2 regions of the Bacillus sp. NP247 genome follow, and region 1 is predicted to be linked to the other one. Evidence: riboswitches for the same ligand, from Rfam matches in the RefSeq annotation. Region 1 holds a riboswitch; the other holds the start of a gene.
The links. A riboswitch is a leader RNA that binds a small molecule or an ion and turns the genes downstream of it on or off. The one in region 1 is predicted to bind cyclic di-GMP.

Region 1 (5,641 bases):
CGCCCTTTCTGTATATCCATGGTGCTGTTATTCTTGCCATAAATTCAACAATAAAGTACAGACATAATGTCACCATGACGATAATCGCTGCAACACCAAATACTCGAGCAGTTAAAAAGGATTTTGTAGCTCTCGTAAGCATAACCCCTAACCCTTCACTTGCACCGAGCCATTCTCCGATAATTGCCCCCATTACGCTATATGTAACTGCAATTTTTAAACCTGAGAAAAAGTATGGGAGTACTGCTGGAAACTTTACTTTCTGGTAAACTTGCCATTTCGTTGCCTTCATTGTTTGTAACAGTTTCAGCATATTTTTATCTACCGTTTGGAAACCTTCTAAAATGCTAAGCGCAATTGGGAAGAAACAAACAAGAATAACAACCATTACTTTTGGCAACATCCCGTACCCAAACCAAATAATAAATAATGGAGCGAGCACAACGATGGGAATTGTTTGCGAAATAACGAGCAACGGATTCATTAAAATCCGAAATAAAGGGATAACATCCATAATGATAGCAATACTCGTCCCAAGTATAATTGCAAAAAACAACCCAATTATTACTTCCTGTAACGTTTGCACTGTATTCGGTAATAGTAAATCTTTCATTCCAATTAGCTCTTGCACAATTGCAGACGGCTTCGGTAAAATCCACGGCTCAATTTTAAATAATGAAACAGATCCTTCCCATATAGCAATGAGAAGGATAAGCCAAATTGTTGTAATTATTTTAGATCGCTTCTGGTTTTGCATATTCATCACGGTACTTCCAAACTTTTTCGTCAATCGTTACGCCCGTACTTGGACGATAGTGAATTTTAATAGAAGTGATTACTTCTTCTGCTCCAGCATCGACGCAAGCTTGTTGCGCGCGTTTAATGACGTCAAGAAGTACATCTAATTCTCCTTCCAACGTTGTTTCCATTGCCCCTACTTCATAACGAACCCCCGATTGTTGTACAACTTCAATTGCTTTATCAACAACGGAATACACATCTTTATTCTTCGCTTGTGGTACTACTGAAAATGAAATTGTAACTTGTTGTGACATAATAAAATCCCCCTTACAAAATATGTTTTCAAAAAAAGAAAAGGCTTTCCTACCATGTAGGAAAGCCTTGTATACAAGTTATTCTATAATAACTTATGCTACATCACTTTAAAGTAACTCCCTACGCTGGCATTATCCAGATCAGGTTGAGGGTCGATGTACACTTACATCCTCTCAGCCAATTGGCTCCCCGGTTCTTAATTCGTTTTCATTGTAGCATGATTTATTTTATTGAACAAACAAAAGCATGCATAATCACTTCATTTAACTTTTGAATTCCCCAATTAACTCTTGTAACTCCTGTGAAAGCCAACTTAAAGAACTAGCTAATTCAGCAATATCTTGTACAGACATTTCCTGTTCTTTCATACTTTCTTGAACATTACTACTACTATTCGCATACTTATTTGCGATAAGTGATAGTTCATTTACAACACGAACAATATTTTGGCTATTTTGCAATATATCATTTGAATTGCTAGAAACAGCTCTAACTTGATTTGTAACAGTTTGTGCTGATTTCGAAATTTTTTCAAAGAAAGCACCACTACTTTCAACAAGTTTAGTTCCTGATTCTACTTCTTTTGAAGCTTTTTGCATTGAAACAACAGCTTCTTCCGTTCCAGCTTGTGTTTCCCCAATTAATTTTGCTATATCTTTTGCTGATGCTTCCGTCTGCTCTGCTAATTTACGCACTTCATCAGCAACAACGGCAAATCCCTCTCCAGTTTCCTCAGCACGTGAAGCTTCAATAGTAGCATGTAAAGCTAGCGAATTAGTTTGATTTGAAATACCTGTAATTTCAGTTACAATATCACTAATTTCTTTTGATCTTGCTTCCAAAGAATAAATAATAGAAGATAAATCTTGTACTGCATTTTGTATTATGTTCATTTGATTAATCGCCTGTTTAATAACACCATTTCCTTTTCCTGAATGATGCTCTATACCTTCAGACTCTTTCGCCATTTGTTTTGCAGCATTCGTTATCTCTTCCATCTTATCTTCCATTTCATATACAATACCTAAATACTGTGGTACTGAAGTTTCTTGTGACTGGGCGCCAGCTCTTAACTCAACCATAGAACTTACGATTTCTTGAACTGCCATGCTATTCTCTTTCGTACTCACTGACAATTCTTTTGAAGATGAGGAAACCTGTTCTGCTGTCTGCTTCACTTTATCTATAATTCCTTTAAACTTCTCAATTGTGTTATTAAAATACGAATTAATAATACCGATATCATCTTGCCTTTCCACTAATTCAATACTTAAATCTCCTTCACCCACTTTACGTAATCCTTCACGTAAATCTTGTAATGGAGCAAGTGAATTACGTACAATCAAGAATTGAATAAAAGTTGCAATTAAAACTGAAATACAAATAAACATTAAACCTTGTATAATGAATTTTTCCTTTGTAATAGGAACAATAGAGGCATCTACATCGGCTGCAACAATTGCCACAATATTATCTTCTCCATCTTTAATTGGCTCTAATATCGTTACCCATGATCCTAATGCGTCTTCATATACTACTGTCATGTTTGCTTTTTTCGTGCTCATTACCTTATCATATGCTTTCATCCAAAGATCTGGTTGTTTATAATAGTCCCCCGGCTTTACTTCAACAACATTTGCTAAGTCTGTAGACAAGTCGACGATTTGTAACTCACCTTTTTCATTTTCTTTTGCTCCAACAATATACGTTTGTCCAACACTGCTCAATTCTTCCGTTGATTCATCTAATTTCTCTGTTAACTTCTCTCTCTTTTCTCTTTCTGCCGTTGGATCTTTTGCAACATCTCTCACTATTTCTGCGTCTAATTTATGTAATACCGTATCTCCTGTTTCAAAAGAATGCCTTTCGAATATAGACATCATACTATTTTGAAACATGTTAAAACTTAACGCCCCCATACTACCAACAAGCGTCAAAATAACTAATACAGTTAACAATACATTCTTTTGAAGAAACGATAACTTATGCCAATATTTTTTCATTAACTTCACCTTCCCTAATATCTCCAGCAAAAAAAAACAAAATATAAGAATATTTTGTTTGAAAATGGTTCTCAATATGAATAAAGATAAAAAAAGACCAATGTAATAAGCATTGGCCAAGACCAACCCTATCCGTCCGGTAACTGGCTAGCTTAGCCCTTCGACCTTAGCCCCTGTAGTTTTGCGTCCTCATGTTTCCATAAGTTTGCCTTTCTCGCTGAACGAGTTGAACGATATGGGAGTTCTATGAGAATTAAAATATTCTCTTCCAAATATTACAACATAAAAATTAAAATGTCCACCCATTTAAAGATGTAAATATAAAGTTTTAATGTATTATTTTTTCGAAATAATTTAACAAAGTTCGTGAATGTTACATTTCTTGTGTTATATAATAAAAAACGTATACAACACAAGGATTATTCCGGATATTCATTTAATTTTCTTTCAAATTAAACTATTCGAATATATCTTAACTTACGAATTTCGGAGGTAGTTTATCATGTTTTGGCTACAATTTCTTACGTTACTACTCTGCATTTTTATTGGTGCACGCTTAGGCGGCGTTGGTCTAGGAGTAATGGGTGGCGTTGGTATGGCAATACTTGTTTTCGTCTTCCACTTACAACCTACAGCTCCTCCTATTGATGTAATGCTTATGATTTTAGCAGTAATTACAGCTGCCGGTGCTTTGCAAGCTGCTGGAGGAATGGATTATCTTGTCCACCTTGCTGAGAAAGCATTACGAAAAAATCCAAAGCGCATTACATTCTTTGCTCCTATCGTTACTTATTTATTCACGCTATGCGCGGGAACTGGTCATGTCGCTTATTCTGTACTTCCCGTTATCGCCGAAGTATCTCGCGAATCAGGAATTAGACCTGAACGACCTATGTCAATTGCCGTTATCGCTTCACAGCAGGCAATTACAGCTAGTCCAATATCGGCTGCAACAGTTGCACTTTTAGCAATGTTAGCCGACTATAAAATCACCTTGTTAGATATTTTAAAAGTCAGTATTCCTTCTACTTTCATCGCTTGTATGGTAGCTGCATTCGTTGCTAGTAAAATGGGAAAAGAATTAAATGAAGATCCTGAATACTTGAAGCGATTAAAAGAGGGAATGATCCCTAAACTTGAAGAGAAAAAAGAATTTGTGGGTGCAAAAGGCGCTAAATTATCAGTTATCCTTTTCCTATTAGGAACTTTCCTTGTCGTACTTCTTGGTTCATTTGAAGCACTTCGTCCGGGATGGATGGTTGACGGGAAGTTAGCTCGTCTTTCCATGCCAAACACAATTGAAATGGTTATGTTAACTATTGCAGCTCTTATTATTATTTTCTGTAAACCAAATGTAGAAAGCATTGTGTCTGGTAACGTCTTTAAAGCGGGGGCAACAGCAGTTGTTGCTATTTTCGGTATCGCTTGGATGGGAGATACTTTCTTTAACGGAAACTTAAATATGATTCAAGGATCAATTCAGCACTTAGTGACTAGTGCACCATGGCTATTTGCTATCGCATTATTCATTCTATCTATTTTACTGTATAGTCAAGCAGCGACAGTTCGTGCTTTAATGCCACTTGGACTATCACTTGGTATTCCACCAGCTTTACTAATTGCAATGTTCCCTGCAGTAAATGGATACTTCTTCATTCCAAACTACGGGACAATCGTTGCTGCAATTAACTTTGATCGTACTGGTACAACAGGCATCGGTAAATATGTATTAAATCATAGCTTTATGATTCCGGGCCTAATTGCAACATTCACTTCTATTGGAATTGGAATGCTCTTAATTTCCATTATGTTTTAAAGAAAAAGCACAAACCTTTATTTAAAAAGGTTTGTGCTTTTTTAATCAAACGTTTGTTTAAACTTTTTTGGCAGTCTATTCCTCCATGTAGCATTTAAAATATTACATGGCCTTTTTCTACAAACTTTTATTTACTTCTTCAGATAATTCCCTCGTACTTTCATAAGCAGATTCCGCTAAACTAATCGCAGAAATAACAGAGACACCATCCGCACCGGCTTCTATAACCGAAGCGGTATTTTCAATCGTAATCCCACCGATACCAACAATCGGCATCATAATTCCTTGTTCTCTAAAGTGGGTTAAACCTTTCGTTCCTTGAACTGCTTTCGTATCTTTTTTCGTACTCGTTGGGAAAATAGGGCCAACACCTAAATAATCAGCTCCGTTTTCAATTGCCCAGCGTGCTTCTTCAATTGTATGGGCAGATACACCAATAATTTTATCTCCCATCTTTTCACGAACAGATATAATTCCTTCATCATCTTGTCCAACATGAACACCATCTGCATCTAACTCGAGGGCTAGTTCCACATCATCATTTACGATGAATGGTACACCGTACTCCTTGCAAAGCGCTTGTAGTTCTTTCGCAAAATCAATACGTTTCTCTCCCGTTAAAGCCCCTTCTCCCTTTTCACGAAATTGAAAAATTGTTATACCGCCTTCAAGTGCATCTCTCAATACTTGTAGTGGCTCCTTCGTACAATTGTTACTTCCCATAATAAAATATACCGATAATAATCTAGACATTTCAGCCTTTGTA
Region 2 (5,641 bases), 620 kb from region 1:
AGTAGAAGATGCAGAGAGAATGCAGGATTGGTATAAGAAGAGAATATGTGGGGATTAACTTGAAAAGGCTTGCCTATTATGAAAGGCAGGCTTCTTTGTTATAGAGAAATAAGTAGCTTGTAATCGGACTAGGTTTTCTTTAGTTTAATCCATATATTCGTACAACTACAGTGCACATTTATTAATATGTATTAGAAAAAAGGTAGTACGCTTCTATTTCTAGAAATTTTGTGGAATTTTTGATATAAATGGTATACTAAAATAGAAATAGTATTAGGAGGTTATATATGATAAGTCAGTTGAAAAGAGAAGCACTTGATGCATTAAAAGGAAAATGGGGATTAGCGGTAGGGGCAACCTTATTACTTGGAATCCTTATTGGAGCTGTTGAACTTCTAACCACAGGTGTTTTCTCAATGTTTTGGGGTTGGCAAGAAGCAAGTGATTCGCTTGCAGTAAGTATTATTGCAATGCTTATTATCGGCCCGTTAACAACGGGTGCCTATTACCTTGTTTTAAATGTAATTCGTGGGACTAATGCTAGTATCGGTCATTTATTTAGATGGTTTAGCGATGGAAGTAAGTTTATGAAGGCATTTTTAACATATTTACTAATGTATGTATACGTAATTCTATGGACATTACTTCTTATTATTCCGGGTATTATTAAATCATTTTCTTATTCTATGACGTATTTTATTTTGAATGATCATCCAGAATATACAGCGAATCAAGCAATTACCGAAAGTCGCCGTATGATGAACGGGCATAAAATGGATTACTTTTTACTATGCTTAAGTTTCCTTGGCTGGTTCATTTTAAGTATTCTTACTGTAGGAATCGGTTTTTTATGGTTAGCACCTTATTTCTACTCGACATCGGCAGCATTTTATGAAGAGATTTCAAAAGAATATTATAAAACAGAAGGTACTACTTTCTAATAAAGCATCTAAACCACCTCCCCTAAAGAATATAGGGAGCGGATGGTTTAGATGTTTTGATATGTATTCTGTTTTTGGGGTTCACTTCAAAACTCTTCCCTCTATGTTTTATCATAGAGGGTTATTTTTTTATATAAAAATGATAGGAAATAATGAATAATATATATGGAAGAAAAAAGTGAGGTGAATGAGATTGAGTAAATTTTTAATTCCGTATTCCTTTTCTGTATTAAGTTTCTTTATTTCAGTAACGGTACTTGATTTATATGATAGGATGGGAAAAACTAATGAGATGACTTCGCCGACCATACTTGGAAAGGTAATTCAATCTACTGCGCAAATGGGAGTCCTTACATTGTATTTCGGAGTACCTATCATTTTAGGTGGATGTCTTCTTGGTGAGCTATTGTTTAGAGGTATCATTTTACGATTTAAACTAAGCTATATTACATCTTTATTATTATATCTACTTTTAGCTTTTAGTATTGTTTTCGTAACGGTAGGGATTCCAACTGCATATGAAAATCGTAGTACTTTTTTCATGGGAATAACTATGATTTGCGCTGTTACATTCTTTGTGGGTCGGGATATATGTGAGAAAAAACAAGTTAGTAATGGAATGGGAAAATGAAATACACGTGTCCATGTTGCGGATATAAAACATTAGAAGAAGAATCGCCAGGTACATATGAAATTTGCAGTATATGTTATTGGGAAGATGATGAGGTTCAGTTTAACGATCATGACTATGAAGGTGGGGCAAATGAAGCTTCGCTAAGACAAGCACAGAAAAATTTCATTGCGTTTGGCGCTTGCGAGGAATGTTGTGTGGGATTAGTTAGAAAGCCGACTAGTGAAGATGTGAAGGATGTTAGTTGGAAGCAAATTTGTTAAGCAGCTTATAAATAAAAAATGTTATTACTCCATTCAACAGGAGGAATAACATTTTTTATTTAGTACTGAAAGAATTACAGTTGTCTAATAAGGAAAATCAATAAAGATGATAAAATAATAGGAAAAGCTAAACTAGTAAATCCTATTCATGGATATATTAGGAATGAATATAAAAGTATAGATGTATAGTCAACGTTGTGTATTTGATGTTATCATATTGTGATATGGAAATTTTTAATAGAAGAAGCAACTAACAATTTAAAGGTAGTGAAGCCTTTGTTGTATAAAGAAAATACTTAGTAGTCCTCAACAATATTAAAAATAAGATACGCATTTATATAATTTTAGTAGAAATGGGGTTTTAAAAAGGAATGAGTATAAGCATAACACGGCAAAAAATTTTAGCCGCCGCTTCTCAAATTGTTCAATTTAAAGGAGTAGCTAAGTTAACTTTAGAAGCAGTAGCAAAAGAAGCGGGTGTAAGTAAAGGTGGACTGTTGTATCATTTTTCAAATAAAGAAGCTTTAATAGAAGGTATGATACTTAAAGGCGTAGTGGATTATGAGGGGGCTATTCACAATAAAGTAGAGGAAGACCCAGAGAGGAAAGGCAGATGGGTGCGCTCTTTTGTAGAGGAAAGATTAAGTAATGAGAGAAGAACAGAAGAGTTGTCTAGTAGTATGATGGCAGCATTAATGCTAAAACCTGAACTACTTGAACCGTTACAACAATCATTTCAGCAACTGCAAAATAATATAGAAAATGATGAAATGGATTCAGTTTGTGCAACAATTATTAGATTAGCAGCAGATGGGTTATGGTATTCGGAATGTTTAGGGGTTGGAAGACTAAGCCCCGAATTAAGAGAAAAAGTGATTCGAGCTCTTGTTAAATCTTCTTATAAATAGAATATACAAACTATATAATATAAAATAATTCACCGTTGGCTATTTAATCCGATGGTGAATTATTTTTTTATTAGAATAATAGAACAATTTTATAGGGTGTTGAATTATAACCGTCCAGACGGTATAGTAATATTTGGTTTAAGAGGAAAATGAAACAAAAAAAGAATAAAAAATATTTTTAGCACACTATTCGAAAGGATAGGCCGCAAAGCTTAGAGTCTACGGTAATATTTATTGGTTACTAAGATCGTCTGGTTGCACATTTTTGATGCAACCAGACGGTCTTTTTTTGTTATATAAATATAAAAAATCAGGAGGAAATTATGCAAAAGAAAAGTACTAAAAGGCACATTTCAATGGTTTCATTAGTTTTTCTAGTATTATTTTCAGTGCTGAATGTATGGGCTCCAGTTATTCAAGCCGCTGTGATAAAAAATCCAGTGGACGAGATTAATATTTCCCGTACTGATGGCACAACATCTGAACCATATCAGGCCTCAGACGGTATGAAAGTAGAAGTGAAGTGGTCAGCTAAAGAGCAAATAAAAGCTGGAGATCAATTCACAATTGATATGCCAAAAGAATTTAGAAAAGACCTTATGAATATGAGTTTTCCTTTAAAAGATGCTGAAGGAAAAACAGTTGGTACATGTGAGATGAAAAAGGGTCTATTAACGTGTACTATGGGTGATTATGTAGAAGGAAAGAATAACGTTAAAGGTTCTTTATTTGTAGAATTCTACTTTGGTCTAGAAGCATATGATGGTGTCAAAAAAATCCCATTAGAATTTAACGTTGATGGTCAAATCGTAAATAAAGAAGTAAGTGTAAATAATACGACAGAGAGACCGAAGCCACAGCCCAATACAGATAATCTATTGAAATGGGGTTCTTATAATCAAGAAGATCCGTCTATTGCTGATTGGCTTGTATATGTAAATGCAACTGGAACAGAAATGCAAGATCTTAAATTAACAGACACATTAGGACCTGGGCATGAGTTAATTACAGACAGCGTAGTATTAGAAGAGGCTGTATTTGAAGATGGTTATGCAGCAACAAATATTAAGCCAGCAGATTTATCTGAAATTAAAATCAATGCAGCGAAAACTGGATTTACAATTGAATTTCCAGACAGTTCAAAAGGTTATATTTTAAGATATAAAACAAAGATTACAAATCCCGCTGCAAAGCCTCATAAAAATACAGTGAAATTAGAAGGTAAAAATATTGAAACTGAAGAAAAAGTAGGACAAGTATTCGTAAGTGGTGGGGGAGGAACCGGTTCAGGTGACGATAATCCACCTAGTATTGAAAAAAATATAGTTGATGAGAATGGTAAGCTTGTAGAGAATCAGCAGTTAACACAAATGGATCAACCTATTCAATACCAAGTTGGTACGCATATACCGAAAGATCCGCCTAAGTATACATCAATGGTAATTAGTGATGATTTAGAAGATGTTTTAGAAGTATTAGAGGCAAAAGTATATGATCAAAATGGCCAAGATATTACTTCTAAAGGAACACTAACGATAGATAAACAAAAAAGTGAAGTAACATTTACGTTCGGTGAGAGTTTTGACTATAAGTCATATGAAGACCAGATAATTAACTTGAATATTAAGGCGAAAATTAAAGCTGATGCAGACTTATCTTCTTACGTAGATAAGAAGATTCCTAATAAAGCAGAGTTACATTATGATGATAATAAATTAACATCGAATGAAGTAACGGTTACGCCGCCTGAACCTCCAAAAGACGGTACAGTAGCTATTCATAAAATAGATGCTGAGAATCCGAATAAAGGGTTAACAGGTGCAGAATTTGAAGTTCGAAATAGTGCGGATAAGGTTGTTGCAGTACTGAAAACGGACGAAAACGGTTTTTCGGTACCTCAAACTTTAGCTCCTGGGACGTATAAAGTTTATGAAACAGTAGCACCAGAAGGATATCAAAAATTAAAAAGTCCATTAGAAGTTACACTTCAAGCTGGAGAAACAAAAACAATTGAAATTAAAAATACTATGCAAAAGGGTCAAATTGAATTAAAGAAAATTGATTCGGAAAATGGTGAAAAACCATTAGCAAATGCAGAGTTTGATATAGTAAAAGACGGTGTAGTAGTTGAACATATTGTTACAGATAAAGATGGTAAGGCAATCTCTAAACCGTTAGCACCAGGAAAATATATTTTAAAAGAAACGAAAGCGCCTGAAGGATACCAATTAAAAGAAAAAGAGTTCGAAGTAAATGTAACAGGGGACGGCAGATTCCCAATAAAAGTAGAAAATACAATGGTAGACAAGGGTAATGTAGAAATTACAAAAATGGACAAAGAAAACGGTGCAGTATTAGCGGGTGTCGAATTTGAAGTCCAAAATGAGAAAAGTGAAGTAGTAAGAAAAGTAACAACGGATAAAGATGGAAAAGCAAACGTTTCAGATCTATCAGTAGGAAAGTACAAATTAGTAGAGACGAAAAGCTTACCAGGTTACAAGAAACTAACAGAACCAGTATCATTTGAGATTACAAAAGGTATGACGACAGTCCTATCATTGAAAGTAGAGAATGAGCAGTTAGACAAAGGTTCAGTAGAAATTACAAAAGTAGATAAAGACAGCCAAAAAGCATTAGCAGGCGTAGTCTTCGAAGTGCAAGATGAAAAAGGCAAAGTGGTGAAAAAAGTAACGACAGATAAAGATGGAAAAGCGCATGTCTCAGACTTATCAGTAGGAAAATACAAATTAGTAGAGACGGAAAGCTTACCAGGTTACAAAAAACTAACAGAGCCAGTATCATTCGAAATTAAAAAAGGTATGACAGAAGTCTTATCATTGAAAGTAGAAAATGAGCAGTTAGACAAAGGTGCAGTAGAAATTACAAAAGTAGATAAAG

Region 2: linked by a shared signal. The riboswitch ahead of KPL75_RS19425 (SpaA isopeptide-forming pilin-related protein) and the one ahead of KPL75_RS16255 (methyl-accepting chemotaxis protein) in region 1 are both predicted to bind cyclic di-GMP.

What each region holds. Positions count from the first base shown of each region.
Region 1 is NZ_CP076653.1:3,093,080-3,098,720, reverse strand. It holds gene KPL75_RS16265 (ABC transporter permease) at 1-763, opposite strand, end outside; gene KPL75_RS16260 (MTH1187 family thiamine-binding protein) at 735-1,055, opposite strand; TPP riboswitch at 1,157-1,258, opposite strand; gene KPL75_RS16255 (methyl-accepting chemotaxis protein) at 1,320-3,059, opposite strand; cyclic di-GMP riboswitch class I at 3,195-3,279, opposite strand; gene KPL75_RS16250 (anaerobic C4-dicarboxylate transporter family protein) at 3,562-4,875, shown strand; gene thiE (thiamine phosphate synthase) at 4,993-5,641, opposite strand, start outside.
Region 2 is NZ_CP076653.1:3,717,279-3,722,919, forward strand. It holds gene KPL75_RS19400 (PH domain-containing protein) at 1-58, shown strand, start outside; gene KPL75_RS19405 (DUF975 family protein) at 288-941, shown strand; gene KPL75_RS19410 (hypothetical protein) at 1,135-1,572, shown strand; gene KPL75_RS19415 (CPCC family cysteine-rich protein) at 1,569-1,835, shown strand; gene KPL75_RS19420 (TetR/AcrR family transcriptional regulator) at 2,207-2,743, shown strand; cyclic di-GMP riboswitch class I at 2,914-3,006, shown strand; gene KPL75_RS19425 (SpaA isopeptide-forming pilin-related protein) at 3,067-5,641, shown strand, end outside.